One region of the Pseudomonas reactans genome, then DNA from elsewhere that is predicted to be linked to it. Evidence: predicted binding sites of a transcription regulator. Region 1 holds the regulator's gene; each other region holds the start of a gene.
The links. Region 1 encodes FliA, which starts transcription of late flagellar genes. Its sites were predicted from a motif close to CTAAAGTTTNNNNNNNNNNNGCCGNTAA; they were not measured.
Positions count from the first base shown of each region.

Region 2: motA (flagellar motor stator protein MotA) is a predicted target of FliA. The motif match lies at 6,191-6,218, and genes of this name have one in related genera.
Region 3: HX793_RS31545 (methyl-accepting chemotaxis protein) is a predicted target of FliA. The motif match lies at 4,084-4,111, and genes of this name have one in related genera.
Region 4: HX793_RS03795 (methyl-accepting chemotaxis protein) is a predicted target of FliA. The motif match lies at 2,006-2,033, and genes of this name have one in related genera.

Region 1 is NZ_JACAQP010000051.1:11,426-18,958, reverse strand. It holds gene HX793_RS30360 (flagellar motor protein) at 1-580, opposite strand, end outside; gene HX793_RS30355 (protein-glutamate methylesterase/protein-glutamine glutaminase) at 580-1,710, opposite strand; gene HX793_RS30350 (chemotaxis protein CheA) at 1,759-3,945, opposite strand; gene HX793_RS30345 (protein phosphatase CheZ) at 3,957-4,745, opposite strand; gene HX793_RS30340 (chemotaxis response regulator CheY) at 4,764-5,138, opposite strand; gene fliA (RNA polymerase sigma factor FliA) at 5,304-6,044, opposite strand; gene fleN (flagellar synthesis regulator FleN) at 6,041-6,874, opposite strand; gene flhF (flagellar biosynthesis GTPase FlhF) at 6,980-7,533, opposite strand, start outside.
Region 2 is NZ_JACAQP010000006.1:400,246-407,778, forward strand. It holds gene HX793_RS08230 (AhpA/YtjB family protein) at 1-1,364, opposite strand, end outside; gene serB (phosphoserine phosphatase SerB) at 1,498-2,712, shown strand; gene asd (archaetidylserine decarboxylase) at 2,835-3,695, opposite strand; gene HX793_RS08245 (rhodanese-like domain-containing protein) at 3,711-4,526, opposite strand; gene HX793_RS08250 (HDOD domain-containing protein) at 4,584-6,119, opposite strand; gene motA (flagellar motor stator protein MotA) at 6,286-7,137, shown strand; gene motB (flagellar motor protein MotB) at 7,141-7,533, shown strand, end outside.
Region 3 is NZ_JACAQP010000007.1:412,412-419,944, reverse strand. It holds gene HX793_RS10985 (TIGR02466 family protein) at 1-185, shown strand, start outside; gene pdxR (MocR-like pyridoxine biosynthesis transcription factor PdxR) at 169-1,644, opposite strand; gene HX793_RS10975 (sulfite exporter TauE/SafE family protein) at 1,730-2,494, shown strand; gene HX793_RS31545 (methyl-accepting chemotaxis protein) at 2,491-3,984, opposite strand; gene HX793_RS10965 (TonB-dependent siderophore receptor) at 4,152-6,305, opposite strand; gene HX793_RS10960 (Lrp/AsnC family transcriptional regulator) at 6,489-6,980, opposite strand; gene HX793_RS10955 (histone deacetylase family protein) at 7,102-7,533, shown strand, end outside.
Region 4 is NZ_JACAQP010000004.1:81,564-89,096, forward strand. It holds gene HX793_RS03785 (NorM family multidrug efflux MATE transporter) at 1-882, opposite strand, end outside; gene HX793_RS03790 (LysR substrate-binding domain-containing protein) at 1,035-1,955, shown strand; gene HX793_RS03795 (methyl-accepting chemotaxis protein) at 2,133-4,109, shown strand; gene HX793_RS03800 (ABC transporter six-transmembrane domain-containing protein) at 4,113-5,027, opposite strand; gene HX793_RS03805 (TetR/AcrR family transcriptional regulator) at 5,140-5,724, shown strand; gene HX793_RS03810 (YifB family Mg chelatase-like AAA ATPase) at 5,721-7,217, opposite strand; gene HX793_RS03815 (accessory factor UbiK family protein) at 7,427-7,533, opposite strand, start outside.

The DNA.
Region 1 (7,533 bases):
CCACGCCATAGATCGTGGCGACAAACGCCACGGCAATGCCGCTGCCCAGTTGCGACGGATCGGCCAGGTTGCCCATCACGTGGATCAGGCCCATCACCGCACCGATGATGCCGATGGTCGGCGCGTAGCCGCCCATGCTTTCGTAGACTTTGGCGGCGTTGATGTCGCGGCTTTCCTGGGTGTAGAAATCCACTTCGAGGATGCTGCGGATCGCTTCCGGTTCGGCACCATCGACCAGCAATTGCAGGCCTTTGCGTGCGTAGCTGTCAGGCTCGGCATCGGCCACGCCTTCCAGGCCCAGCAGGCCTTCCTTGCGGGCGGTGAGGCTCCAGTTGACCACGCGGTCGATGCCGCCAGGCAGGTCGACACGCGGCGGGAAAATGATCCAGATAAGGATCTGCATGGCGCGCTTGAACGAACTCATGGGCGACTGCAACAACGCCGCGCCCACGGTGCCGCCGATCACGATCAACGCGGCCGGACCGTTGGCCAGGGCGCCAAGGTGACCGCCTTCGAGGTAGTTGCCGCCAATGATCGCGACAAACGCCATGATGATACCGATCAGGCTCAAGACATCCATCAGAGGCAGGCCTCCACCAGATGCTTGCCGATGTCGTCCAGGCTGTAGACGGCGTCGGCCAGGTCGGCCTTGACGATGGCCATAGGCATGCCATAGATCACGCAGCTGGCCTCGTCCTGGGCCCAGATGGCGCTGCCGCCCTGCTTGAGCAGGCGCGCGCCCTCACGGCCGTCGGCGCCCATGCCGGTGAGCACCACCGCCAGAACTTTGTCGCCGTAGGACTTGGCTGCCGAACCGAAGGTGATATCCACGCACGGTTTGTAGTTCAGGCGCTCGTCGCCCGGCAGGATTTTGATCGCGCCACGGCCGTCCACCATCATTTGCTTGCCACCCGGCGCCAGCAACGCCAGGCCAGGACGCAGGATGTCGCCATCCTCGGCTTCCTTGACGCTGATGCGGCACAGCTTGTCCAGGCGCTCGGCGAACGCTTTGGTGAAGGCGGCGGGCATGTGCTGGATCAACACGATCGGCGCCGGGAAGTTGGCCGGCAGTTGGGTCAATACGCGTTGCAGGGCCACCGGGCCGCCGGTGGACGTGCCGATAGCCACCAGCTTGTAGGCCTTGCGTTTCGGCGCAGGCGAGTGGGTAGCGGCAGGCGCAGCGGCGCGAACCGGCGCCACGGCAGGCCGTGCAACCGGCGCAGGCGCTGGGCGAGCAAACGATGACGTCGGCGCAGCCGGTGCCGCAACCGGTGCAGGCGTCGGCGCGGGAGCGCTGAACAGGCTACGACGGTTACTGCGCGAAATGCTGTGCACTTTCTCGCACAGCAGTTGCTTGACCTTCTCGGGGTTGCGCGAGATGTCTTCGAAATTCTTCGGCAGGAAGTCCACCGCGCCGGCGTCCAGCGCATCCAGGGTGACCCGGGCGCCTTCGTGCGTGAGCGAGGAGAACATCAATACCGGGATTGGGCAGCGTTGCATGATGTGCCGGACTGCGGTGATGCCATCCATCATCGGCATCTCGTAGTCCATGGTGATCACGTCCGGTTTCAACGCAATGGCTTGATCAATCGCCTCTTTGCCGTTGGTGGCCGTGCCGACCACCTGGATCGTTGGATCGGCGGAAAGAATTTCCGAGACGCGGCGGCGGAAGAAACCCGAATCGTCCACCACCAGGACCTTGACTGCCATAAACACTCCGTTAGGCGGGGCGGGCACTACCGCCCTGCCCCACCAGAATCAAATACGCCGAGCGGCGTAACGCTTGAGCATGCTCGGAACATCGAGAATCAGCGCGATCCGACCGTCACCGGTGATGGTCGCACCCGACATGCCCGGGGTTCCCTGCAGCATTTTGCCCAAAGGCTTGATGACCACTTCTTCCTGGCCCACCAGTTGATCGACGACAAAGCCGATGCGCTGGGTGCCCACGGAGAGAATCACCACATGACCTTCGCGCTGCTCTTCATGCTTGGCCGATGCCACCAGCCAGCGCTTGAGGTAGAACAGGGGCAACGCCTTGTCGCGCACGATCACCACTTCCTGGCCGTCCACCACGTTGGTGCGCGACAGGTCGAGGTGGAAGATCTCGTTGACGTTGACCAGCGGGAAGGCGAACGCCTGGTTGCCCAGCATCACCATCAGGGTCGGCATGATCGCCAAGGTCAACGGCACCTTGATCACGATCTTCGAGCCCTGGCCCTTGGTCGAGTAGATGTTGATCGAGCCATTGAGCTGGCTGATCTTGGTCTTCACCACGTCCATGCCGACGCCACGGCCGGACACGTCGGAAATTTCGGTCTTGGTCGAGAAGCCCGGGGCGAAGATCAGGTTGTAGCACTCGGTGTCGGTCAGGCGGTCGGCGGCGTCCTTGTCCATCACGCCACGCTTGACCGCGATGTTACGCAGGATGGTCGGGTCCATGCCTTTGCCGTCGTCGGTAATCGACAGCAGGATATGGTCGCCTTCTTGCTCCGCCGCCAGGATCACTTTGCCGTTGCGGGATTTGCCCGAGGCCTCGCGTTCTTCCGGGGTTTCCACGCCGTGGTCGACGGCGTTGCGCACCAAGTGGACCAGCGGGTCGGCCAAGGCCTCGACCAGGTTTTTGTCGAGGTCGGTTTCTTCACCCACCAGTTCCAGGTTGATCTCTTTCTTCAACTGGCGCGCGAGGTCGCGAACCAGGCGCGGGAAGCGGCCGAAGACTTTCTTAATCGGCTGCATCCGCGTTTTCATCACGGCGGTTTGCAGGTCGGCGGTGACCACGTCGAGGTTCGACACGGCCTTTTGCATGGCTTCATCGCCGCTGCTCAGGCCCAGGCGCACCAGGCGGTTACGCACCAGTACCAGTTCGCCGACCATGTTCATGATGTCGTCCAGGCGTGCGGTATCAACCCGCACGGTGGTTTCGGCTTCACTGGCAGGCTTCTCGGCAACCGGTGCTGCGGCGGCACGCGCTGGAGCAGGAGCCGCTACAGGCGCAGGCTTGGCGGCCGGAGCCGGCGCGGCGGCTTTGGCGGCAACCGTGGCAACAGCAGCAGCGGCCGGAGCCACTTCGCTGAACTTGCCCTTGCCGTGCAATTCGTCCAGCAGCGATTCGAACTCATGATCGGAGATCAGGCCGTCGCCAGCCGGTGCTGCACTGGCTGCGGCAGGCGCTGCGGCGGTGGCGGCGACTTCCGGCAAGGCGTCGGCCACGAAGGTGCCCTTGCCGTGCAGTTGGTCGAGCAACGCTTCGAATTCGTCGTCGGTGATGTCGGTATTGGCTTTAGCCGCAGGCGCCTCGGGCGCAGCGGCAGGTGCCACGGCGTCCGCTGCAAACTGGCCTTTGCCATGCAATTGGTCAAGCAGGGATTCGAACTCAGCGTCGGTGATGTCTTCGCTGGTTGGCGCAGCGACGGGCGCCTTGGGTGCCTCAGCCTCGGCCTTCACGGCACTGAGGGAGTTGAGCAACTGTTCGAACTCGCTGTCGGTCACATCCGCTTCGGCTTCGGCCACAGGCTCGGGCGCCGCCTCGACCACAGGCGCTGCCGAGGTGTCGGCGGGTTCCGCCAGGCGCGCCAGGGCGGCCAGCAGCTCCGGGGTGGCGGCAGTGATCGGTGCACGGTCGCGCACCTCGCTGAACATGCCGTTGACCGCATCCAGTGCTTCGAGAATCACGTCCATCAATTCCGAATCAACGTGACGCTCACCCTTGCGCAGGATGTCGAACACGTTCTCGGCGATGTGGCAGCACTCCACCAGCTCATGGAGCTGGAGGAAGCCGGCGCCCCCTTTTACAGTGTGAAAACCGCGAAAAATTGCATTGAGCAGGTTCGCATCATCCGGTCGGCTTTCCAGCTCGACCAGTTGCTCGGACAACTGCTCTAAAATTTCGCCGGCCTCTACAAGGAAATCCTGAAGGATTTCTTCATCGGCGCCGAAGCTCATGTGGGTGCTCCTTAGAAGCCTAAACTGGATAACAGGTCATCAACATCATCTTGACCCGATACAACGTCTTCACGTTTATCGGCATGAATCTGCGGACCTTCACCCTTGGCGAGATGTTTTTTTGGATCTTTTTCCGAGAGGATCGCTTCGCGGTCATGTTCAATACCGGCAAAACGGTCAACCTGGCCTGCCATAAGCACCAATTTGAGCAAGTTGCTTTCCACTTCGGTGACCAACTGGGTCACACGCTTGATCACCTGACCGGTGAGGTCCTGGTAATCCTGGGCGAGCAGAATGTCGTTGAGGTTGCTGGAAACCGTGCGGTTTTCCTGCTCGCTGCGTGACAAGAACCCTTCGACCCGACGCGCCAATTCACGAAACTCTTCCGCGCCCACTTCCCGACGCATGAAGCGGCCCCAGTCAACGCTGAGGGCCTGGGCTTCATTGGCCATGCCATTGACCAGGGGCGTGGCGTTCTCCACCAGGTCCATGGTGCGGTTGGCCGCCGCCTCAGTCAGCCTGACCACATAAGACAGGCGTTCGGTGGCATCGGTGATCTGGGAGATTTCCTCGGCCTGGGGCATATGCGGGTCAATCTGGAAATTGACGATCGCACTGTGCAGCTCGCGTGTGAGCTTGCCCACTTCCTGGTACAGGCCGCGGTCACGGGTCTGGTTGAGCTCATGGATTAACTGCACCGCGTCGCCGAACTGGCCTTTTTCAAGGCTGTCGACCAACTGGTGAGCATGCTTTTTCAGGGTCGACTCGAAGTCTCCCTGTGACGTTTCTTTATGCTCCATAGCTCCCCCGCGATGGCATTAGCCGTGGATGCGTTCGAAGATTTTCTCGATCTTCTCTTTCAAGGCCAATGCAGTGAATGGCTTGACCACGTAACCGTTTACCCCGGCTTGGGCGGCTTCGATGATCTGCTCACGCTTGGCTTCGGCGGTCACCATCAGCACAGGCAGGCTGCGCAGTTTTTCGTCGGCGCGCACGTGGCGCAGCAAGTCGATACCGGTCATGCCCGGCATGTTCCAGTCCGTTACCAGAAAGTCGATGCTGCCGCTGTTGAGGATCGGAATCGCCGTAATGCCGTCATCCGCCTCGACCGTGTTAGTGAACCCAAGGTCACGCAACAGGTTTTTTATGATCCGCCGCATCGTTGAGAAGTCATCAACGATGAGGATTTTCATGTTCTTGTCCAATTCGACCTCCAAGCAGTCTTAAACGCGCCCAGCACCTGGACGCGCCATTTCAATCAACAGGCATTACACAAAAAGGACTGCCGGGGCACCACGGGTCGAACCCGCAAAGGCCAGGCCCTCGCGGTATCGTCTGCAGTGTCCCCACACTGCCTGTCAGCGCGCTCGCCACTCTCCCAAACGCCCCCGCAAGCGGGCTGCGCACTGGCTGTGCAACTGGCTGACCCGCGACTCGCTGACCCCCAGGACCTCACCGATTTCCTTGAGGTTCAGCTCTTCGTCGTAGTACAGCGCCAACACCAGTCGCTCACGCTCCGGCAAATTGGCAATCGCATCCGCCAACGCCCCCTGGAAACGCTCATCTTCCAGGTCACGCGATGGCTCCATATGAGCGCTCGCGCCGTCCTCGTGCAGCCCTTCGTGTTCGCCGTCCTGCAACAGGTCGTCGAAACTGAACAGGCGGCTGCCCAAGGTATCGTTCAAAATCCCGTAGTAATCGTCGAGACTCAATTGGAGTTCGGCCGCAACTTCGTGATCTTTAGCGTCGCGACCGGTTTTTGCTTCAATTGCGCGAATTGCATCACTGACCATGCGCGTATTGCGATGCACCGAACGCGGCGCCCAGTCACCTTTACGTACCTCATCAAGCATCGCGCCACGGATACGGATACCCGCGTACGTCTCGAAACTCGCACCCTTGCTCGCGTCGTATTTGGTCGACACTTCAAGCAGGCCGATCATGCCCGCCTGGATCAGGTCTTCGACCTGGACGCTGGCGGGCAGGCGTGCCAGCAAGTGATAGGCAATGCGCTTGACCAAGGGCGCGTAGCGCTCGATCAACTCGCCCTGACTGTCACGGGCAGACTTCTTGTACGCGTTGTAGCCGGTTGCTGTCATAGCACGGGTCCTGCACTCGTCTGATGCACCAATCGCTCGACGAAAAACTCCAGATGCCCCCGCGGGTTGGCAGGCAACGGCCAGGTATCGACCTTCTGGGCAATAGCCTTGAACGCCAATGCGCATTTGGAACGAGGGAACGCTTCGTAGACTGCACGCTGCTTTTGCACAGCCTTGCGCACACACTCGTCGTAGGGAACTGCGCCGACGTATTGTAAGGCGACATCGAGGAAGCGATCCGTGACCTTGGTCAACTTGGCGAACAGGTTGCGCCCTTCCTGCGGGCTCTGGGCCATGTTGGCCAGGACGCGGAAGCGGTTCATGCCATAGTCGCGGTTAAGCAGTTTGATCAGGGCGTAGGCGTCGGTGATCGAGGTGGGTTCATCGCAGACCACCAGCAACACTTCCTGCGCTGCGCGCACGAAGCTGACCACGGACTCGCCGATCCCGGCGGCGGTGTCGATCACCAGCACGTCGAGGTTGTCGCCGATATCACTGAAAGCCTGGATCAGGCCGGCATGCTGCGCCGGGCTCAGGTGCACCATGCTCTGGGTGCCGGAGGCGGCCGGCACGATGCGAATGCCACCGGGGCCCTGCAGCAGCACATCGCGCAGCTCACAGCGGCCTTCGATCACATCGGCCAGGGTATGTTTGGGCGTCAGCCCCAGCAGAACGTCGACGTTCGCCAGCCCCAGGTCAGCATCCAGCAGCATGACACGACGGCCAAGCTCTGCCAGGGCCAGGGACAAATTCACTGACACGTTAGTTTTCCCGACGCCACCTTTGCCGCCGGTCACCGCGATCACCTGTACGGGATGCATGCTGCCCATTTTATTTCTTTACCTTGTCTTGCTTAGACGCAGGCTACATGGCTTGGCCGCGTGAATCGCTTGCAGACCATCGATGTAGATACATTTCACGGTGTTCATCCTGCCTCAACCAACCCGTTTTGCCGGGTTGTGGTAAAGGTCGGCGAACATATCGGCCATCGCTTCCTCGCTAGGCTCTTCTTGCATTTGCACGCTGACTGCACGGCTGACCAACTGATGACGGCGCGGCAGATGCAGATCATCCGGGATCCGCGGCCCGTCGGTCAGGTAGGCGACCGGCAATTCATGACTGATGGCCAGGCTCAGCACCTCGCCCAGGCTCGCGGTTTCATCGAGCTTGGTGAGGATGCAACCGGCCAGGCCGCAGCGTTTGTAGCTGTGATACGCAGCGGTAAGAACCTGTTTCTGGCTGGTGGTTGCAAGCACCAGGTAATTCTTCGACTTGATGCCACGCCCGGCAAGGCTTTCCAGTTGCATGCGCAATGCCGGGTCGCTGGCTTGCAGGCCAGCGGTATCGATCAACACCACGCGTTTGCGCAGCAGTGGGTCGAGGGCATTGGCCAGGGACTGGCCCGGATCTACATGGGTCACCGACACATTGAGAATTCGGCCCAACGTCTTGAGCTGTTCCTGGGCACCAATACGGTAGCTGTCCATGC
Region 2 (7,533 bases), on a different contig from region 1:
TCTTCACTGATCTTGCGCTCCACCAGCAGCAGGTTGCGGCTGTGTTGCGACAGGGCCAGGGCATCCTGGGCGCTCTCGGTGAGCAGCAGGTCGATCTGGGTCATGCCAAACAGGTCATCGCTTACCGTCAGGCCCAGTTGCAGTTGCAGCGTGATGCCGCTGTCGGCCACTTCGATCTGCAGGGCATGGCCCAAGGCACGCAGTAACTCACCGCAGCAGATGGCGTTGGTCAGGTAGTCTTCGCCACTGTCTTCGCTGTGGAACAGCATCAGCGTGCTGCCGTCGTTCAAGGTGTGCAGTTCGCTCTGGTAGAGCGATGCGGCCTGGTCGAGGCAGTCGCGGTAGCGTTCCAGTAGCTCGGTCAGGCGTGCGCGGGGCAGGCGACGCAGTTGGTCCTGAGCGCCCAGTTGCACAGCCAATACGGCGCTGAACTGGGGTTCGGTGTTCTTCACCGGGACTGGCTTCGGTGCGACGGCCGGTTCGCTGGCCGACGTGTCGCGCAGGTCGGCGAAGGGGTCTTCGTCGTCCAGCTCGTCTTCTTCGGCTTTGAACGCCTGGCGGGTGGCAGGCTTCAGGCCCGCTACCGGCACGTCTTGCACTTCAAACTCGGGCTCGTCGTCGTAGTCTGTTTCGTCGAACTCAGGCTCTGGCTCTACTTCGCGCACTACCGGTTCCGGGGCGAAGCTGGCGTGCAGCTGGCGTGCGAGGTCGCCGATCTCATCCTGGCGGTCAGTAGCCGGGGTGTGTTCGTCGATATCGCGTAGCCAGATGCGCAATTGCATCAGCGGCGTGGAGATATGCCGGCCCAGGCGCAGGCTCAAGGCCAAGGCCAATGCCAGCAGGATCGCGCTCAAGATGCCCATGCTTTGCAGGCTGATGGTCATCGGCTGCTGGAATTGCTGCATGTCCAGGCTGATGCGCAGTTGGCCGGCCTTCACGTCCTGGAACGTGATATTGCTCGAATACAGGCCTTCGGCCTCACCCAACAGGCCATTTTTCGGGCGCTGCCCGGCTTCGGCCATGATCCTGTTGTCCACGCTGTAGATGGCGGCGTGGGCCACCAGCGGGTTCTTGGTCAGGTTGTTGAGCAGCACGTTGAGGCTGAGGATGTCATTGGACACCAACAACTCAGTCGCCGAGGTGGCGGTCTGGGTGGTCAAGCTCTCGCCCAGGGCGTCGGCTTGCTCGTGCATGGCCTGTTTGAACTGCAAACCCATCACGCAGGCGTAGATCACCAGGGCCAGGGCGACCAGGATCACGTTATGGCTGGCGATGCGTAATGCGATCGGTACACGGCGGTGGCGCAGTGCCCGGAAGATCAGCAGGAAGAAATTATCGGTTTTTACTGGCGTGGGCCGGTTCACTTGCGCTCGGCTCTTGGTCCGTGAAGTTGACGCGCAGTATAGCGACAGCCCTAGAACCGGCAAAGCGCTGGCTGTGCCCGATGGTCACTGAAAGTGGGTAGAATGCGGTTTTTTTCCAGCCTGGGGGTGCGCCTTGCGCGAAATTGTCCTGATTAACATCACGGGGGAGGACCGCCCAGGTCTGACCGCAGCCATTACCGGCGTTCTGGCCCAGGGTGGTGTGAACATTCTCGACATCGGCCAGGCGGTGATCCACGACACCTTGTCGTTCGGCATCCTGGTCGAGATTCCGAGCACTGAACAGGCGTCTTCGGTACTCAAGGACATCCTGTTTACGGCGTATAAGCTGGATCAACAGGTGCGCTTCACCCCGGTGTCCGAAGAGGACTACCAGCACTGGGTGGCCGGCCAGGGCAAGAAACGCCACATCGTGACGCTGCTCACCCGCAAGGTCACCGCCGAACAATTGCAACGCGTCAGCTCCATTACCGCGCAGTACGGCCTGAATATCGACCATATCGACCGTCTGTCGGGTCGTATGCCGCTGGACACCCCGGCCGACAAAGGCAAGGGCTGCATCGAGTTCTCCGTGCGCGGTGAGCCGGCTGATCCACAGGCCTTGCGCGCCGAGTTTCTCAGCGTGGCCCAGGAGCTGAATGTCGACATCGCCTTCCAGGAAGACTCGCTGTTCCGCCGCAACCGCCGTCTGGCGGTGTTCGACATGGACTCCACGCTGATCGAGGCTGAAGTCATCGACGAGTTGGCCAAAGCCGCCGGTGTGGGCGAGCAGGTTTCCGAAATTACCGAGCGCGCCATGGCCGGTGAGCTGGATTTTCGCGCCAGCTTCAAGGAGCGCCTCGCGCTGCTCAAAGGCCTGGACGTGAGCGTGCTGGACTCCATCGGCGCCTCCCTGCGCCTGACCGAGGGCGCCGAGACCCTGTTCGCCGAACTCAAGCGCCTGGGCTACAAGACCGCCATCCTGTCCGGCGGCTTCACCTACTTCGCCAAGCAATTGCAGGCCAAGCTGGGCATTGACTACGTGTTCGCCAACGAGCTGGAAGTGGTGGATGGCAAGGTGACCGGCGTGGCGGTCGAGCCGATTGTCGACGCTCAGCGCAAGGCGGACCTGCTGAAGGAATTGGCGCACAAGGAAGGTTTGCGTCTGGAGCAGACCATTGCGGTCGGCGACGGAGCGAATGATTTACCGATGCTGGCGATTGCGGGGTTGGGTGTGGCGTTCCGCGCCAAGCCGTTGGTGAAGCAGTCGGCCAAGCAGGCGATTTCGACGTTGGGGTTGGATGGCGTGCTGTATCTGCTGGGCTTTCGTGACCGCGACGGGCAGTTGTAACTGAAAAAATGCGGTAAAAAATGTGGGAGCGGGCTTGCTCGCGAATGCAATAGTTCAGTCACTGATGTGTCGACTGATACTCCGTATTCGCGAGCAAGCCCGCTCCCACATTGGGTTGTGCGTTAGGCTTTTGGCAGTGCTATGCCTTGGCCCATCTGCACAGGAGTGCCTGCCGCCAACTCCTCAGCCCACTTCACCTGATCCGGCCCAAACAGCACAATCGCGGTCGAACCCAGCTTGAAGCGACCCAACTCCGCACCTTTCTCCAGATGAACCGGCGCGCGTGCGGCCTCGTCATAGCGGAAGGTTTTCAGCTCGCGCTTCGGCGGCGTCACCAGCCCGGCCCACACGGTTTCAATCGACGCCACAATCATCGCGCCCACCAACACCACAGCCATCGGGCCGCGCTCGGTGTCGAAAATGCAGGCAACGCGCTCGTTGCGCGCGAATAGCTCAGGTACGTTTTCGGCGGTAGTCTGGTTCACCGAGAAGATGCGACCCGGGATGTAGACCATCTCACGCAGCGTGCCGGCCAGCGGCATGTGTACCCGGTGGTAGTCCTTCGGCGACAGGTAGATGGTGGCGAAATCACCACCCATGAACGGCGTTGCTACGGCCGAATCACCCCCCAGCAATTCCAACACGCTGAAGCTGTGGCCCTTGGCCTGGAACACCCGGCCATGCTCGATCGGGCCCAGTTGGCTGACCGCACCATCGGCAGGGCTCAACACCGCGCCTGGGGTTTGATCCAGTGGGCGCGCGCCGTCTTTCAAGGCGCGCGTGAAGAAGGCGTTGAAGTGCTCGTAGGCGGTCACGTCTTCAACCAGGGCTTGGGACATGTCCACCTGATAACGCTTGGCGAACCACGTGGTGAAGGCATTCTTGAACCAGCGCACGCGGCATTCGGCGATGCAGCCGGCCAGGCGCGACAGCAAGTGGTGCGGCAGCAAGTACTGGCTGAGGATAAACAACTGCTTTTTCATAACTGTCCTTAAACCTTAAATCTCGACGGGGGTGTCGGGGTGGTTGCCCCATTCGCCCCAGGAACCGGCATAACCTTTGACTCGCGGATAACCGAGCGCCTTGGCCACCAGGTAGGTGAAGCCAGAGCGGTGGTGAGTCTGGCAGTGGGTGATGATTTCTTTGTCGCGGGTCAGCCCGAGATCTTCGAGGATCTGCGGCATGTCACGGCGGATACGCAGGTTGCGCGCCTTGTCCATGCCGGCGGTCCATTCGAAGTTCACGGCGCCGGGAATGTGCCCGCCTTTGGCGGCGAGGACCTTCTCGCCGGAATACTCCAGCGGACCGCGTGCGTCCCAGATGCCCAGGTCGGCGGCGCCCAGGCGGCTTTGCAGGTATTCACGGGTAGCGGTGGGGCCATCGTGCAACGTGAGGCTGACCGGACCGCCGATGGGGGCGGGCACGTCAGTGGAGACCGGATGCTTTTCTTCCAGCCAGGCCAGCAGGCCGCCGTCCAGGTAGTGGTACTTCTGGTGGCCGATCACGTCGAGCATCCAGATGAATCGTCCGGCCCAGCCGCCGCCTTCGTCGTCGTAGACCACGTAGGTGGAGTCCGGGGTGTGGCCCAGTTCGCCGAACAGTTTCTCAAGATCAGCCTTGCTGGGCAGCAGGCCGGGTGCCGGCGGCTGGCCCAGTTGGGTGCGCTTGGGGTCAACGAAATGCGCGCCGGGGATATGCCCTTCGGCGTAGCGGGCGGCACTGGTGAGGTCCACCAGTATCAGGTGTTCGGCATCGAGGCGACCAAGCAGGTCGCTGGATTCGATCACCAGCGGCAAGCCAGAGAAGTCAGGCATGTGAGGTCTCCTGGGCACAAATGTTGGCGATAAAAGACGGCGATTGTAGCGCAAGCATCAGGCGCTGCGGTTGGTAAAGCAGTGCAGGGCTTTCTCGATGCATTGGGCGGTTTTACCGAAGGCCTGCACGGTGGTTTCCGAGAATGGCCCGCCGCCCTGGTCGGCCACCATCAGCATCACCACCTTGCCATTGCAGCTCAGCGAGCGCAGCAACAGGTGTTCGCCGGTGAACAGGCGACGCAGGATCGGCGGCAGCAAGGCCGAGAATTGCGCATGGTTTTCAGGGTTGAGGCGTACCTGGGCGGATTTTTCCAGCAAGCGCTGCAGCAACGTACTGTTGACCACGTCCAGGCTCAAATTGGCCGCATCCTTCGGCAGGCCATCGGCCTGGTGCACACGCAAGGTGCTCATGGCGCGGTCAGCCATCAACAACATGACCCGCTGCATGCCACTGGCCACCAAGGCCTCCTTGGCGCAGGTGGTCAGGTGCATGGCGTTGGCAAAGCGGCTCGGTTCCACCAGCAGTTCGGTGCAGCGCTTACGCCACACGGCCAGAGCCTCGGCGGTGGGCGGCGGCGCTGGGAGCAGGCCGCGATGAATCTTCTGCACGTGCCACGGCCAGATCAGCGACAGCGCCGGGTGCCAGAGGTCGGGCATCAAGGTGGTGCGGGCGCTGGTGACCGCTTGTTGGTGAACCTGCTGCTGCACCTCGCCCAGGGGCTGTTGCAGGTACAGCGCTGTGAGGAGCTGCCAGCGTTCGGTGTGCGGGCAGGTCCAGGACTCCTGGGCCGACATTGCCAGGCCGTTGGCCAGCAGCACGGTATTGGCCGGCTGGTTCAGCCAACGGCGCAGGTTGGGTTCAGCGTCGAGCAATTGCTGGTGGCGCAGTGGGTCGTCTTCGCGGGCGATGTGCAGCGCCTTGACAAGCAAGCGTTGCTCGCTCATCAGCAGCTTGTAGCCCTGGGACACCCAGATCGGCAGGTGCCAGGCTTCGGTCAGGCCGACGCACAGGTCCAGCAAGCGCACGCCGAACAACGCCTGCTCGACCTCGCGCGCCGATTGGCCTTTGTGGATCACCCGCAGCTCCCATTCTTCCAGGAGCTTGGGGTAGGCGACCGCCATCGGCCACAGCGGCGACAGAAACAGCAGACTGCCCCAGTGAATGTCCTGCCACAGTCGCGCCAGGCGGCTGCCGAACAAACCGTTGGCTTGCTGCGACGCGTGCTGGCTGACCAGCAGCAGTTGACGCAACGCCACGGGGATCTCATTGGCCGGCACCGACGGCAGGCGCGCCAGCAGTTCTTCGGCGCGCTTGAGGCCCAGGCGGTTGAGCGCCACTTCGAGGTTTTCCGCCGGTTCCGCCAGGCTGCCATGGGTATGGCTGTTGGCCTCGCGCATCACGCTGAGCACGAGCGCCGGGCTGCTTTGCATCAGCTCGGCAATATCTCGCAATGAACTGCGGCTGTCGCGGATGCCTTTGCACACACGGTCGTGACTGGCCTGTGGAACAGGCAGTAGCACATCGTCCAGGCGCTTGATCCAAGCGGCGAGAGAGTTGGGTTTTGCACTTGGGACTGTCGTTTCATTAGCCATGATAGGGGCGCGATCATCACTTGCGGTCTACACGCCCGGAGCGGGCCGAACTGGCTTTTCGCCTTAACGGGCTATAGTCTGGCGCAGTTTTGCCGATAAGTAGAACAAGAGTTTTCTGCTACACCCAATATGTCCATGAACCCGACGGCGCAAGTACTCATCCCCTATGGCTAAAATTATCGGCATCATCGTCGTCATCGCAAGTGTGCTCGGTGGCTACGTCCTGTCCCACGGTAAAATTGCTGCGTTGATCCAGCCCTTTGAAGTGCTGATCATCGGTGGTGCGGCGTTCGGCGCATTCTTGCAGGCCAACCCCGGCTACATGACTATGCACGTGGTCAAGAAGTCGCTGGGGATGTTCGGTTCGCGCTTCACCCACACCTTCTATCTTGAAGTGCTGGGGCTGGTCTACGAGATCCTCAACAAGAGCCGCCGCGAAGGCATGATGGCCATCGAGGCCGACATCGAAGACGCCGCCGCCAGCCCGATTTTCGCCAAGTACCCGGCTGTGCTCAAAGACGAGCGCATGACCGCCTACATCTGTGACTACCTGCGCATCATGTCCTCTGGCAACATGGCCCCCCATGAGCTGGAAGGCCTGTTCGACATGGAGTTGTTCAGCCTTAAAGAAGAGTTGGAGCATCCCTCCCACGCCGTGACCGGCATCGCCGACGGTATGCCGGGCTTCGGTATTGTGGCGGCGGTACTCGGTATCGTGGTGACCATGGCCTCTCTCGGCGAAGGCGACCAGGCCGCTATCGGCATGCACGTTGGTGCGGCACTGGTGGGTACGTTCTTCGGTATTCTCGCGGCCTACGGCTTCTTCGGCCCGTTGGCCACCTCCCTGGCCCATGACGCCAAGGAAGAAATCAACCTGTACGAATCGATCAAGGCCAGTCTGGTCGCTTCGGCTTCCGGCATGCCGCCGTCCCTGGCGGTGGAGTTTGGCCGCAAGGTGTTGTACCCGAAACATCGCCCAAGCTTCGCCGAGCTGGAACAAGCGGTTCGCGGTCGCTAAGCCATGGAAAACAACCAGCCGATAATCATCAAGCGCGTCAAGCGCTTCGCTGCGGGGCACCATGGCGGCGCCTGGAAAATCGCCTTCGCCGACTTTGCGACGGCGATGATGGCGTTCTTCCTGGTGCTGTGGCTGATGTCCACTGCCACGCCGGAACAGAAGATCGCCATCGCCGGCTATTTCAAAGACCCGATTGGTTTCTCGGAAAGCGGCACGCCCTTCGTGATCGACCTGGGCGGTTCGCCGCAATTGGCACCTGAGCGCACCATCAACCCGGAAATCAAGACCGAGTCGCCCCAGGAGAAAATCCCGATTGAGCGCGACACGGTCGAGTCCATGGCCGAACAGGTCGAGCAGGAACGCCTTGAGCTGCTGCTGCAGGAGCTGCAAACCAAG
Region 3 (7,533 bases), on a different contig from region 1:
TGGCCTCGACCTACAATCCCGCCTTGCGCATGCGGGTCGAGGATTGCCTGACTGCCGGGTTCAGCAGCACCTGCGTTGCCAGCAGCGGGACATTGATCATGTTTCCGTCCTGGTTGATGCACTCGGTACGACGCTTTGAGGGGACGCGGCCGCGGATCTCCATCGCGTTCAACTTTGGGGTATGAGAGGCGGGTGGGCTGCCGCCATGACCTCCCGAATCACTTGCGCAAGTATCCGGATGCCTTCATCAATCTGCTGCACGGTAAGCCCGGCATAGCCGAGTATCAGGCTTGCCGGCCGTTCACCCTGCGTAGTGAACAGGGGTGATAGCGGATAAACACCGATCCCGCGCTCCAGCGCCATCGCCTGCAAGGCGTCTTCATCCCGCGCGTGCAGGTGGGGCAACAACAAGACGCCATGCAACCCGGCGGCCATGCCCTCTAGTTTTCCCAGGCCCGGCAAATGGTGGTCGACGGCGTCCAGCAGGGCCTTTCGACGGCCTTCGTTGTCACGGCGCAAACGGCGTAGGTGGCGCTCGTAGGCGCCACTGTCGATCAACGAGGCAAGCACGTTTTGCTCCCAACGGGTCTCGTTGCGATCGGTCAAGCGCTTGGCCTCGCGAAACACGCCCACCAGTTCGCGCGGCAGTACCAGGTAACCCAACCTCAGTTGCGGCGAAAGCGCCTTGGAGAAGGTGCCGACGTAGATCACGCGGGCCTCGGCATCCATCGATTGCAAGGCGTCGATGGGACGCTGGCCGTAACGGAACTCGCCACCGTAATCGTCTTCGATGATCCAGGCACGATGGCGGCTTGCCCAGTTCAGCAGTTCGACGCGTCGCGCGATGGACAGCACGGCGCCCATGGGGAATTGGTGCGACGGAGTGACGTAGGCCAACCGTGCGCGCGGGTCATCCGGCAACCGTTGTGTCTGTAAACCGGATGCATCCACCGGGATGGGCAAGGCCGTTGCGCCGGTGGCCTCGAAGCAATAGCGGGCCATGCGGTAGCCTGGGTCTTCGAAGATGAAGGCGTCGTCAGGGTTGAGCAGCAAGCGGGCACACAGGTCGAGCCCTTGCTGGGAGCCGTGCACCACCAGTAGCTGCTCGGTATCGCAGGTCAAGCCACGGGCGCGGCGCAGGTAGCCTTGCAGCGCCTGGCGCAAAGCGGCTTCGCCTTCGGGCTGGCCGTTAGGCCGCGTAGGTTGGCGCTTGATCAGTTCGGCTCGATAGGCGCGGTTCCAGCCCAGTGCCGGAAAGTCCCGCGATGCGACTGCTCCGTATCGGAAGTCGATACGCGCGGTGGGACAAACCATGTGATAGGGCGTAAGAGCGGCAACCCGCTGTCCATAGCGCGACAATGCGGGTGGCGGGTTGTCGCGGGGCACGGTGGCAACGACAGGCAGCGCAACGGCAGGGGCTGCGACCCTGGCGGCCTTGCCCACGGCGGTCACCACAAACCCTTCGGCAGCCAATTGCTCGTAGGCGGCGGTGACCGTGGTGCGCGAGACCCCAAGCGTCTCCGCCAGGGCGCGGGTGGAGGGCAGCTTGGCGTCGGGCGCCAGGGTGCCGTCCTCTATCTGCGCTCGCAGCTGTGTGTAGAGGCGGCGTTCCGCGCCGCGCCTGGGGTTCGATAACTGGCCCATGGAAAAACCTCAAAACTGGTACTTTTTGCGGTGCCGGTGTTGCGCGAGATTATGACGTCTCTTCTCTGCGAAATGAATGCACTCCATGGAACTTGAGCTGACAACCACGACGATCCTGGTGACCTTTGCCGGGGTCTTTTTAATCTGTTTTATGAAAGGCGCCTTTGGCGGCGGCTTTGCCATCGTCGGTATTCCGCTGCTGTCGCTGGTGATGGACCCGATCACTGCTGGCGGCTTGCTGGCGCCGCTGTTCATCGCGATGGACCTGTTCGGCCTGCGCTATTGGAAACCGTCGACCTGGTCAAAGCCCGACCTCAGGTTACTGGTACCTGGGTTGGTGGTCGGGATTGGCGTTGGCTACCTGCTTTTTCGCGTACTGGATCACCGTGCGATTGCCATCGTGATGGCGGTGGTTACGCTGGTGTTTGTCGGCCTGTGGTTCAGGGCCGGGGGAAATGTCAATGTGAAGCTGCGTTCAACACCGAAGGCCGTGGCCGCTGGGGTCACCTCGGGAATCACCACCATGGTTGCGCATTCCGGTGGGCCACCGTTGGCGATGTACTTGCTGCCACTGGGCCTGAGCAAACAGGTTTACGCCGGGACCACCAGCCTGTTTTTCACCGTGGGCAATGTGCTCAAGGCGATTCCCTGGTTGATCCTCGCCAGGCCTACCGGCAACGTGTTGGGCCTGGCGCTTATCTGTTTGTTCGCCGTGCCCAGTGGCGTGTGGCTGGGTTGGCGGCTGCATGCGCGGTTGGATCAGCGCCAGCTCTATCGCGCCTGCTATGGCTTGCTGATTATCACGGCGCTGAAGCTGTTGTGGGACGGGATTGGAGGGTACTGGGCCTAGGGGTGGAACCTGCGTCCCAACGCATCCAGCCGCACTGCAATCGGCGGTAACCGCTCGCTGCTGCGCGCCAGGGTTTCCACATCGTCAGCGGTGCTTTGCGCGATGCTCTGCACCGACTGCAACCGCCCGACAATCTCCAGGTTCGCCGTGGTCTGTTCGCGGGTGGTGGTCACGATCCGGCCGTTCAAGTCGTCAATGTGCGCGATGTCATTGCCTACTGCGCGTAGCATGTCGACGGCCACCTGGCTGTCTTCCACGCAACGCTCCACGCCTTGACGGCTGTCGTGCATGGCTTCCACCGCTTGGCGGCTGCCGTGTTGCAGGCCTTCGATGATGGTTTTGATTTCCTGGGTGGACACCGCCGTGCGCTGCGCGAGGCTGCGCACTTCGTCGGCGACCACGGCAAAACCTCGGCCCTGCTCGCCGGCGCGGGCGGCCTCGATGGCCGCGTTGAGGGCGAGCAGGTTGGTCTGGTTGGCGATGCTGTTGATCACTTCGAGCACGGTGCCGATCTGCTCGGCTTGCACGGCCAGGCCCTGCACGGTTTCGTGGGTGCCGTTGAGGCGGGCGGCCAACTGCGTGATTTCCTGCTGGGCACGGCTGACGCTTTCCTGGCCGCGCTGGATCTGTTGGCTGGCCTTGCCGGCGTGGTCCACCGCTTGCTCGACGTGCACGGTGATGTGGCCCATGGCGTCTTCCATGCGCTGCATCGAGCCGGTCATCTGGGTGATCTCGGCCAATTGGTGCCGCGCGCCTTTTTCCAGGGTACCGCTGGCGCTGGCCAGTTCCTGGCCGAGTTGGCCGAGGCCGTGGGAGTCGCGGGCGACGCCGTCGATCAGGTGCGTGATCTGTTGCAGGAAGTGGTCGAAGCGCTTGGCCAACGACACATGTACCTTGCCTTCGCCTTGGGTGGTTTGCGCACTGAATTGGGACGTGACTGCGAGCATCTTCTCCAGCATTTCCTGGCTCTCGACCGCTTCGGCCTGGCTGTGCACGGCAAGGTAGAGCAGCGCGACGGTTTCCATCACCACGTAGAACGCATGGACGAACACCATGGTCCAGCCGCCATGATGTTCCATTACAAACACCGGGAAGCCTTGGTGTTGCAGGGCATGGAACACCACGTGATGCGCGGCGATAGTGGCGGCGGCGACCAGGATCGGCAACCAGTCACGATAGAACGTCAGCACCGCCAACAGCGCGAAGATCCCGAAGTGCAATTCGATCACGCCCTGGGCCTGGTTGATGTGCAGTGCCGCCATGACCATCAGGCCCGCGCCGAGGGCGCAACGCATCACGCGAGTGCCGCCTATGGCACGGTACAGCGCCGTGAGCACTACGCTGGTGCCGCCGCCGATCAGGGCGGCTTGCATCAAGGTGTCGTGCCAGAACGCCAAGCCCAGGGAGAACAGGAACATCAACCAGATCAACGCCAGCATGATGCGGTCGGCTTTACGGTAGTGCTCGAAAAAACGCGCGCGGGTGGGCATTCACACTTACTCCATGGGGTCTGGCCGAATCAAAGTGAGGGGCAGGGTGGAGCGAATCAGTTTTTTTTGGTTTTTATTGGATTGCGTGATGCCAAACGGTTATCGGCATGCGGGGAAGGGACTTGAGGAACGGCTACCCGGGCGGGTAGCCGTTGATCGGGTTGCGATCAGAAGCTGTATTTGGCTGTGACGCCAAAACTGCGCGGGTTGCCGTAAGTGTCGGTCGAACCCCAGGTCGGGCTGGTGCCGATGGCGGAGTAGTAGGTGCGGTCGAAAATGTTGTTCACGTTCAACTGCAGGTCGAGGTGCTTGTTCACTTGGTAACCGGCCATCACGTCGGCAACGGCATAACTGCCTTGTTCCAGGCGATAGGTATTGCTGTTGGCAAGCACCACGTCGTTGTACATGCGGCTCTGCCAGTAGACGTTGCCACCGATGCGCAGTTTTTCCAGTGGGCCCTGGAAGCGGTAGGAGGTGGTGAGCTTGAACAAACGTTCCGGGGTGTCGGTGTCGAAACGTTGGTTGTTGTTGGCCGCATTGGTGTCCTTGATGTAATGCGCGCGGGTGTAGGTGAACCCGCCACCGACCTGCCAGTTTTCGGTGAGTGCACCTTGCAGCTCAAGGTCGATGCCTTGGCTACGTACCAGGCCGGAGGCTTCGTAGCAGGCCATGATCGGGCAACCGGCTTGGCTCTCGGGCAGGGTCGCACGGTTTTTCTGGTCGATCTGGAACACCGCCAGGCTGGCGTTGAGCGCGCCGTTGAAGTATTCGCCCTTGATACCGACTTCATAGTTTTCGCCGACGATAGGCTCCAGCGGCTTGTCGGAGAAGTCGCGGCTGGTCTGCGGTGTGAAGATGTCGGTGTAGCTCGCGTAGACGGAATACTGGTCGTTCAGGTCGTAGATCACACCGGCGTAGCGCGTGAGGTTACGGGTGACTTTGTAGTCGCCGTCGCCTTGGCGGTCATCGTAGTCATACCAGTCCACGCGCGCGCCGAGGATCACCTTGAGCGGGTCTGCGAGGTTGAGGCGGGTGGTCAGGTAAACGCCATCCTGGGTGGTGATGCTGTGGCCTTTGCCGTCACGTACGAAGTCCGGTTTTGCCCCATTGAGCGGGTAATTGGTGTCGTAGGGGCTGTATTCCTTGGACGTGGCGTCGTAGATGCGCTTGCTGGTGCCGACCACCACTTCATGGGTGCGCCCGAACGCTTCGACCGGGCCGCTGAGGAACGTGTCCAGGCCGTACTGCTTGTCGTCCTGGTGGGATTGATAGGCGGTGCGCGCCAGTGTGGTCTGGTAGCGCGATTGGTAGGTGCCGGTGAACACGCCATCCAACTGTGAGGACGAGCCCGCGATGTGCAGCTTCCAGTCGTTGGCGAAGCGATGTTCGATATCACCGAAGACGGTGTCGATGGTCAGCTTCTTGTTTTCCCAGTCGGAGCCGGGGTTGGTGGAGCGGGGCAGGTTCAGGTGATGGCCGTCGGTGCCGATGGGCAGGCCGCCCCAGAAGAAGTTGGTCTGGTCTTCCTGGCGCGAGAAACCCAGGGTGGCGGTGGTGTTTTCGCTGAGGTCGGCTTCGCCGATCGCGTAGAACAGGCCGTGGTCGCTTTCTTCGCCTTTGCGGAAACTGTTGGCGTCGCGGTAGGAGCCGACAACGCGGCCACGCAGGGTGCCGCTGTCATTCAAGGCGCTGGAGGCGTCGAATTCGCCGCGATAATCGTCCCAGCTGCCGGCGGCACCGGTGATCGATACCTGCGGCGTGGCGGTCGGGCGCTTGCGCACAAAGTTGATCGCCGCCGAAGGGTTGCCGGCACCAGTGACCAGGCCGGTGGCGCCGCGAATCACCTCCACACGGTCGAACATCGCCAGGTTGGGCTGCACGCTGTTGGCGTAGCCGGAATAGGAACTCGGAATGCCGTCGAACATCATGTTGTCGATGTCGAAGCCACGTGAGCTGTACGTCTGTCGGCCAGGACCGCTGGATTGGCTGAGGAACAGGCCGGGGGTGTTCTTGACCACGTCGTTGACGCTGGTCATGGCCTGGTCGTCCATGCGCTGGCGGGTGATGACCGTGACGGCCTGGGGTGTTTCACGCATGGTCAGCGGGAGTTTGGTGGCGGTCGCCATCTCGCCGGTGGTGTAGGACTGGGTGCCTTCGGTGGTCTGGCCCAGTTGTTCAGTGCTGATCTGGGTGGCACCCAGCTCCAGTGGGGCGGCTTTTTCCGCCTCAGCGGCAAAGGCCGCCGTTGAACTCGCAAGGCAGACGGCCAACGCCATCAGACTGGGTGAAAAACCTTTGCCGCCGTGTTGTTGCACAGACATGGAACTGACTCTCCCCGAATGCCGTCCATGGCGAATAATAAAGGTGTTGATAATTATTCGCATCAGTGTGGCAGATTGAGCTTTCGGGAAAAAGCCTTTAATGAGAATTGGTTAATGAATTTTTCACATTTGATTAGCAGCGATTTGCCACCTCGCCCCTCAAAAACGTGACCTTGTTGGTCACTATTCGCGCGTTGGAATTGCCACGCGACTCGTCGCCTTGACTTCCCTCAGCGCCAGACTCGACTGAATCGACGCAATCCCCAACTGCCGCCGCAACACGCTCTCGACAAACTCGCTGTAGCTGTCCAGATCTTCCGCGAGGACCTGCAACAGGTAATCCGCATCGCCGGTGATCTTATGGCACGACAATACGTGCGGCAGCTCCTTCACCACGGCTTCAAACGCATCCGGCGCGTGATCGGTGTGGATGGCGAAACGCACATGCACGAACGCCATAATGTTCAACCCGAGCAGCTTGCGATCGAGATTGGCCTGGTAGTCTTTGATGACACCTTCCTCTTCCAGGCGTTTACGCCGACGCCAGCAGGGCGTGAGGCTCAGGGATAAACGTTCGCTCAACTGCGCGTTGGAAATACTCGCGTCTTCCTGCAGTAGCGCGAGGATGGCGAGATCGGTGTCGTCAAGAACGACCTGCTTGGTTTTATTTTTCATAACTCGGCGCTGTAGGGGTAAATATTCCCGATAAAACTAACAGTGCCGCAAATAAAAGCAAAGAAAGCCCAAGGCTGCCAGAACAAAATAGACCCTGTCTTTTACTGGCGGATGCCCACCCATGTTGACTGTTTTTAGCGAAGCCCACCGTTTGCACCATGGCACTGAACTCAAGGACGGCGTGCTCAAACCCTCGTTCGAACAACCCAGCCGCGCCGACACCGTGCGTGATCGCGTCAGGCAGGTGGGCCTGGGCGATATCATCACGCCGCGCCGCTTTGACCGGGCCTGTTACGTCAACGCCCACAGCGAACGCTACGTAGCATTCCTGGAGTCGGCCTGGGCCGAATGGACCGCCATTGGCCGCAGCCATGACGCATTGCCCCTGGTTTGGCCGGTGCGTGACCTGGCCAACCATCAAGTCCCGGACTTCATCGACGGCAAGCTCGGTTTCTTCGCCATGGACGCCGGCTCGCCGATTACCCGCACCACCTGGGATGCGGTCAGAACCAGCGCCGATATCGCCTTGACCGGCCTGGCGCTGATCGACGAA
Region 4 (7,533 bases), on a different contig from region 1:
GGACATCCCCGCCGGCACCATGAACGCCACCGACACAATCTGCAACGCGATCTGGTGCGCCGCCAACTGCGTGCTGCCCATGGTGCCCATGCACAGCGCCGCGAACGCAAACAGCCCGACTTCCACCGCATAGGTGCCGCCAATCGGCAGGCCCAGGCGCCACAACTCGCGCAGGTACTGGGTATTGAGGCGCATCAGGCCGGGGGCCAGTGGGTAGGCGGCATAGGCGCGGTTGCTGCGGATGTACCACATCAGCGCCAGTGCCATGCCGTTGGCGACGATGGCGGTGACCAATCCGATGCCCATCAGGCCGAGCTTGGGCAGGCCGAACATGCCCTCGATCAGTGCGTGGTTGAGCAGATAGTTCAGTACTGTGCCGCTGAGGCTGATGACCATCACCGGAGTGGCTTTGCCGATAGCGCTGGTAAAGCCGCGCAAGGCCATGAAGCTCAAGTAACCGGGTAGCGCGAACGGCAGGATCGTCAGGAATTGCCCGGCCGACTGCACGTTGGTTTCCGTCTGGCCGAACATCAGCAGCAGCGGCTTGAGGTTCCACAGCAGTAAGCCAGCCGCCAAGGCCATCAGCCAGGCGAGCCACAGCCCGGCCTGGGTCAGGCGGGTGGCGCCTTCGATATCACCGGCGCCGTGACGGATGGCGACAAGCGTGCCTACGGCGGCAATCACGCCGATACAGAAGATCGACACGAACGAATAGCTTGCCGCGCCCAGGCCGCCACCGGCCAGGGCTTCGGGACTCAGGCGCGCCATCATCAGGGTGTCGGTCAGCACCATCAGCATGTGCGCCAACTGTGAGGCAATCAACGGCCCTGACAGCCGCAGAATGGCCCAGAGTTCGGTACGTGCTGGATGTTGCATGATCATCACACTCGAGAAGTCGGAGAGTTGGGGAAGGGTTGATTCTCGGCGCTCTCAGCTGATTGCACAAAGGGATAAATGCGATCATTCACATGATAAAAACTCATGCCTGTTCGATTCTGGTAGGGTTTGCGCATTGCGCTGCCGGAGCTTTCCCAATGTCCCGTCGTCTTCCTCCTCTTTACGCTTTGCGGGCCTTTGAGGCCGCTTCCCGGCACAACTCCTTCACCCGTGCGGCGGAGGAGTTGTCGATTACGCAAAGTGCGGTGAGCCGACATATCCGCACGTTGGAAGAGCACTTCGCCTGCCGCCTGTTCCAGCGCAGTGGCCGCACTTTGCAGCTCACCGAAGCGGCGCGCCTGCTATTGCCCGGCGTACGCGAGGGTTTCGCCGCGCTGGAGCGGGCCTGCCATACCTTGAATGCAGAAGACGACATCCTGCGCATGAAGGCGCCGTCGACCCTGACCATGCGTTGGCTGTTGGCGCGGCTCAGCCGCTTCCGGGCGTTGCAGCCAGGCAACGAAGTGCAATTGACCAGCGCCTGGATGAGCGTGGACGAGGTGGACTTCAACCAGGAGCCGTTCGACTGTGCGGTACTGCTGAGCTACGGGCATTTTCCGGCGGATTGGGAGGCCAGTTATCTATTCCCGGAATTGCTGATCCCGGTAGGTGCGCCAAATCTGCTGGAGGATGGGCCCTGGGATGCGGCGCGCCTGGCCACCGCCGAACTGCTGCACCCCACGCCCGACCGTCGCGACTGGCGCAATTGGCTGGAGCGCATGGGCTTGTCATCCCAGGTATCGCTCAAGGGCGGACAGGTGTTCGACACCCTCGAACTGGGCATGATCGCCGCCGCGCGAGGTTACGGCGTCTCCATGGGCGACTTGCTGATGGTGGCCGAAGATGTGGCCCAAGGGCGGCTGAGCCTGCCCTGGCCGACGGCGGTCGCCAGTCGCGAAAATTATTACCTGGTGTGGCCGAAAACCCGCCCCGGCGGCGAGCGATTACGGCGTTTGGCGGAGTTTCTGCAGGCAGAGGTCAAGGCCATGGAATTGCCCCAGGTCGAACGTCTCGACTGAGCGGCGACAGACCGTTCGTGCAATCGTTTGCGCGATACCCCTGTGATTCGCTCAAGTATTGCCTCGGCCCGCCGAAGTAGGTGTGTTGGAACCATCGTGCACCAACGCTTCCCACTAGATAATTTGCCGAGCAGCGCTATGAGATCAGGATGATCCTGGCCTCGGCCAGGAGCTGTCATGTCTCAACCTCGTGCTCGGATTGCCTCCCAGTTAGGCCTCGCGTTAGCCGTGATTCTGGCTGTCGTCATCAGCGGCAGTACGGTGTTTGCCTTGCGTTCTCTCGACTCCGCCAACCTCGCGACCCGTGAGGAACACCTGGCCAGTGAGGCGCGCTTGCTCGCCGACCAACTCAATACCTTCCACAGCACCTTGCGCGAAAGTACCCAGCGTTTGAGCGGGCTGTTTGAAAAGCGCTTCGGCGCGGGCTTGAGTGTGCATGCAGACCAGCCGGTGACTGTGGCTGGGGTACAGACCCCTAGCCTGTACCTGGGCAGTGAAGTGCTGAACAACAACTTCGATGAAGTGGATGAGTTCAAGCAAATGTCCGGCGGCGTGGCCACGGTGTTTGTGCGCAGCGGCGAAGACTTCATCCGTATCAGCACCTCCTTGACCAAGCAGGACGGCAACCGTGCCATCGGTACGGTGCTGGATCGTCAGGGGCCAGCCTATCAGCGCGTGCTCAGCGGTCAGACCTACATCGGCCGTGCGGTGTTGTTTGACCGCTCCTACATGACCCAGTACAGCCCGGTGCGTGACAGCAGCGGACAGGTCATCGCCGTGTTGTTCATCGGGTTTGACTACACCGATGCGCAGAATGCCCAGTTCGAGAACCTCAAGCGCTTCCGTATCGGCCAGACCGGCTCCCTGGCGTTGCTGGACGAGCAGAAGCGCTGGCTGGTGCCGCCGGCGGGTGTGCAGGCGCTGGACCAGGCGATCCCAGTGATGCTGGACCTGGCCAAAACGCCAGGTGCGGGCCGCTTCTGGGCGGACAAGAACGAAGACTTCTACAGCGTCTCGGTGCCCTTCGAAGGCGGGCCATGGGCAGTCGTTGCGAGCATGCCCAAGGCTGAGATTCGCTCGGTGACGTGGGACGTCGGCATCCGCCTGGTGATCGGTAGCGTCCTGGCCATGTTGCTGGCGGTCGGCGCAACGGTTTGGCTGCTGCGTAGCAAATTAGCGCCGTTGGGCGACCTGGTGCGCCAGGCCGAAGCCTTGGGTGCGGGTGATTTGAGCGCACGCCTGAATGTGTCCAGCCATGACGAAATCGGCCAACTGGCGCGCAGCTTCAACCAGATGGGTGAAGCGCTGTCGACCATGGTCTCGCATATCCGCAAGGCGGCCGAAGAGGTCAACAGCCGCGCCCAGGCGTTGTCCGGGTTGTCCGGTGGCGCGTATGAAGGCATGGAGCAGCAGTCCGGCGAGATCACCAGCATGGCCGGCGCCGTGGAAGAGTTCAGCGCCACCTCGCTGAACATCGCCGACAATATGGGCAGCACCGAACGGCTGGCCCAGGAAAACGCCCAGCAAACCCGTATCGGGCGCAACTCGATGCAAGAGGCTTCGTCGTCCCTGGAACACATCGCCACTGCTCTGAACAGCACGGCCACGGTGATCAACACGCTCGGCCAGCGCTCCCAGGAAATCGGCGGGATCGTCGGTGTGATCACCTCGATTGCTGAGCAAACCAACCTGCTGGCACTCAACGCCGCCATCGAAGCCGCACGTGCGGGTGAGCAAGGCCGAGGCTTTGCCGTGGTCGCCGATGAGGTACGCAACCTGGCGTCGCGTACCCGAGAGGCCACTGACGAGATCTCCGGGATGATCCAGAGTATCCAGCAGGAAACCGGCAACGCCATCAGCACCATGGAGCGCGGCAATGTGTTGATGCAGGAAGGCCTGTCGCGTAACGCCGACGTGGCGTCGGCCCTGGCGCGCATCGACGAGCAAAGCCGCTCGGCCGGTCAGCAGTTCGCGGCGATTACCACTGCCACCCAGGAGCAGAGCAGCACCGCAACCTTGCTCAGCAGCAACCTGCAGAGCATCGCGCTGGCCAACAGCGAGCAGCGCGAAGTGGTGTCGAACCTGGCGATCACCGCCAAGGAACTGGAGACCCTGGCGGCAGGCTTGCGGCATGAGGTGGATCGGTTTCGTTAAGACCTAGCGGTCGCCCAGCCCTGGGTCCACGCGCTTGCCGATGTCCTTGAGGCGCGCCAGTTGGTCGACCATGCCTGGGGCTTCGTCCATGCTGGTGACGAAGGTCCACAGGTAAGTCATGACCGCGTACACGTGGCCGGCCTTGACGGCGGGGGACAAGGCCAACTGGCTGATGGCGACCACAAAGAGCAAGGCGGCCAGCGTACCGAGAAACAGGTACGCAGCCGCCTCGCGGTCTGACAGCCAGATCCGCAGGCGCGACAGCACCTGGTAGTGGCGTCGCAAGGTCGGTGCACCGACTTTCTCCACCAGACCGATTTCCTTTTCCAAGCGATTGTTCAGGCGCTCATGCAGCGCTTGGTTACGTTGGGCAAAGCGCGGCAACAGCGTGATGCACAGCAGCAGTGCGCCCAGGCACGCGAGGCCGACCCAGGGCTCGATCACGATCAGCATCACCGCCGCGCCAATAATCGATACCAGCGCCGTGGCGATGATCGGCACGTGCTTCTCAAAGAAGTCGACAAATTCCCGTGCGAGCACCACCCGTGCCGCTGACTTGGAGGTGCTGTGGTTCTGCAGGCGCTGGTTCAGAATCACCGGCACCGCCAGGTCGGCGTAGATCCGGGTGAAGGTTCGGGTGTCCAGCGCCCGGCGTGCCGCGCCGACAACCCAGAACGCCAGGACCACGGCGGCATAGAACAGAGCGTTGCTGGCATCGCCACGAATGATTGCATCCACCGCAAACCCGGCAAACAACGGGTATGCCAGCAGCAGGGCATTTTCCAGTGCGACCAATGACAGCGTGCCTAACAGCTTGCCGGGATAGGCTTTGGCGATCGCCTTGAGGGTCTGGCCGGCGGATTGCTGGCCGATTTTCTTGCTTTCTTCGATCAGGATTTGAGGGGTGACGGATGTCATGGGTGCACCAAAGGGATGATAGACGCTATTATTGAGCGACTGCTCAAGTATCCTTGAGCGATCGCTCAAAAAGCAAGCGCCGCTTATCTGCTGGCGCCGAAAGGAATTGCCTATGTCGCGTATCGACCGCAAAGACCAGATCATCGCCGCCGCCCTGGAGCTGTTTCGCAGCAGGGGGTTTGCCGATGTGTCCACCCGCGACTTGGCCGAACATGCCGGGCTGTCCCGTAGCCACGTCTATCACTACTTCAGCGACTGGAAAGAGCTGCGCCGCGAAGCCTTTGTGCGGTTTGCCAACGAACAGTTGGACGAAGTGCGGGCGCCTCTGGCAGAAGCACCACCTCTGGAAGCCTTCGTGGGTTTTCTGCGTGACTGCCTTCCGAGCACTGCCGATGCAGGCTGGGCGCTGTGGCTGGATGCCTGGGACGAAGCGATGCAAGACCCGCAAATGGCCCAGGCTTACCTGGTAATCAATGCTCAATGGCAAGGTATGCTCGCCGAAGTGATCGAGCGAGGTGTCGCTGCCAATGTCCTGCGTTGTGACTCGCCACAACGTGCTGCCCGCCAGATCTTTGCCGTGGCGATGGGCTACGCCGACGACTTGATGCTCAAACCCTCCACGGAATCGGCCGAAGCGGCCTTGGATGAAGTGATGGAAGTGGCGCGATTGCTGCTGGACTTCCCCGAATCACCCTAGCCAACGGCCGCGGGCCGATACTGCAACGCTTCCGCCAGATGCGCCCGGGTGATGCTATCGGCGTGCTCAAGGTCGGCTAGGGTGCGTGCCACTTTGAGCAGCCGATGGGCTGCGCGCAGGGAAAGCGTCAGCCGTTCACAGGCGTTTTCCAGCCAGCATTCGTCGACCTTCGCCAGCGTGCAGTGCTTGCGTAGCCCCGGCAGATCAAGGAAAGCATTCGCACAGCCTTGGCGTTGCTGTTGGCGATCGCGGGCCTGGGCGACCCGTGCCGATGCCTCGGCCGTGTTATCGCCCGACTGCCGGGCAGGATTCAACGCGGTGGTTTCTCGCGCCACAGTGAGGTGCAAGTCGATACGGTCCAACAAGGGCCCAGAGAGCTTGTTGCGGTAACGCTGGATCTGCTCCGGTGTACAGCGACAACGCCCGCTGGGTTCACCCAGGTACCCGCACGGGCAGGGGTTCATGGCGGCCACCAGTTGGAAGCGCGCCGGGAAACTTACGCGGTCGCGGGCGCGGGAGATTACGATATGCCCTGATTCCAGTGGTTCGCGCAGTACCTCCAACACTTTGCGGTCGAACTCTGGCAATTCATCCAGGAACAACACGCCGTGGTGGGCGAGGGTAATTTCTCCCGGTTGCGGCTTTGACCCGCCCCCTACTAACGCCGGGCCCGACGCTGAATGGTGCGGCTGGCGAAACGGCCTGTGGGGCCAGTGGCTCAAGGGCGCCAGGCTGACAACCGACTGAATCGCAGCCACTTCCAAGGCTTCCTGCTCACTCAACGGTGGCAATAAACCCGGCAGCCGACTGGCGAGCAAGGTCTTGCCGGTGCCGGGCGGGCCGCTGAACAGCAGGTTATGCGCCCCCGCCGCGGCAATCAGCAGTGCGCGCTTGGCAGCGAGCTGGCCCTGTACTTCGCTCAAGTCCGGGTAAGGCTTGTTCAGATACAGCAAACCATCGGATTTGTAGGGCTCGATAGGCTGATGTCCATTCAGGTGAGCCACCACCTGCAGCAAATGATCCACCGCGATCACTTTCAACCCCGACGCCAGGCAAGCTTCCTCGGCATTCGCGCGCGGCACTATCACGGTGCGCCCGGCCTTGCGTGCCGCCAAGGCCGCCGGCAACACGCCTTTCACTGCCCGCACTTCGCCGGACAGTGCCAGTTCTCCCAGGCATTCCACGTCGTCGAGCATCAACGCCGGCACCTGCACGCTGGCCGCCAGGATTCCCAGGGCAATCGCCAGGTCAAAACGCCCGCCGTCCTTGGGCAGGTCGGCGGGCGCCAGGTTCAGCGTGATGCGGCGGGCAGGGTATTGCAGCGCAGAATTGAGAATGGCGCTGCGCACCCGGTCCTTGCTTTCCTTGACCGCCGTTTCCGGCAAACCCACCAGTGTCAGCGACGGCAGACCATTAGCCATGTGCACTTCGACGGTGACGGCGGGGGCTTCCACGCCAATCTGGGCGCGGCTGTGGACGATGGCGAGGGACATGCTCGTTCCTTGAAAAGAGGGCCGCTTCCTGCGGTTTTTCAAGGGTAGACGAGGTGGGGAAAAGCGAAGCAGGGGAGGTTTTACAGAACGTATCCACAGCTATGGAGAACCAACTGTAGGAGCGAGCTTGCTCGCGAAGATCGTCAACGATAACGCAGCGAATCTGGTTTGATGCGGCGCTCTCGGGTTCTTCGCGAGCAAGGGAGTTTTTATTCGGCGGGTGGGTTTAAACGCGCTTCCAGCTCAGCGACTTTTGCTTCCAAGCTTTCCAACCGCGCACGCGTGCGGGCGAGCACCACCATCTGGCTATCAAACT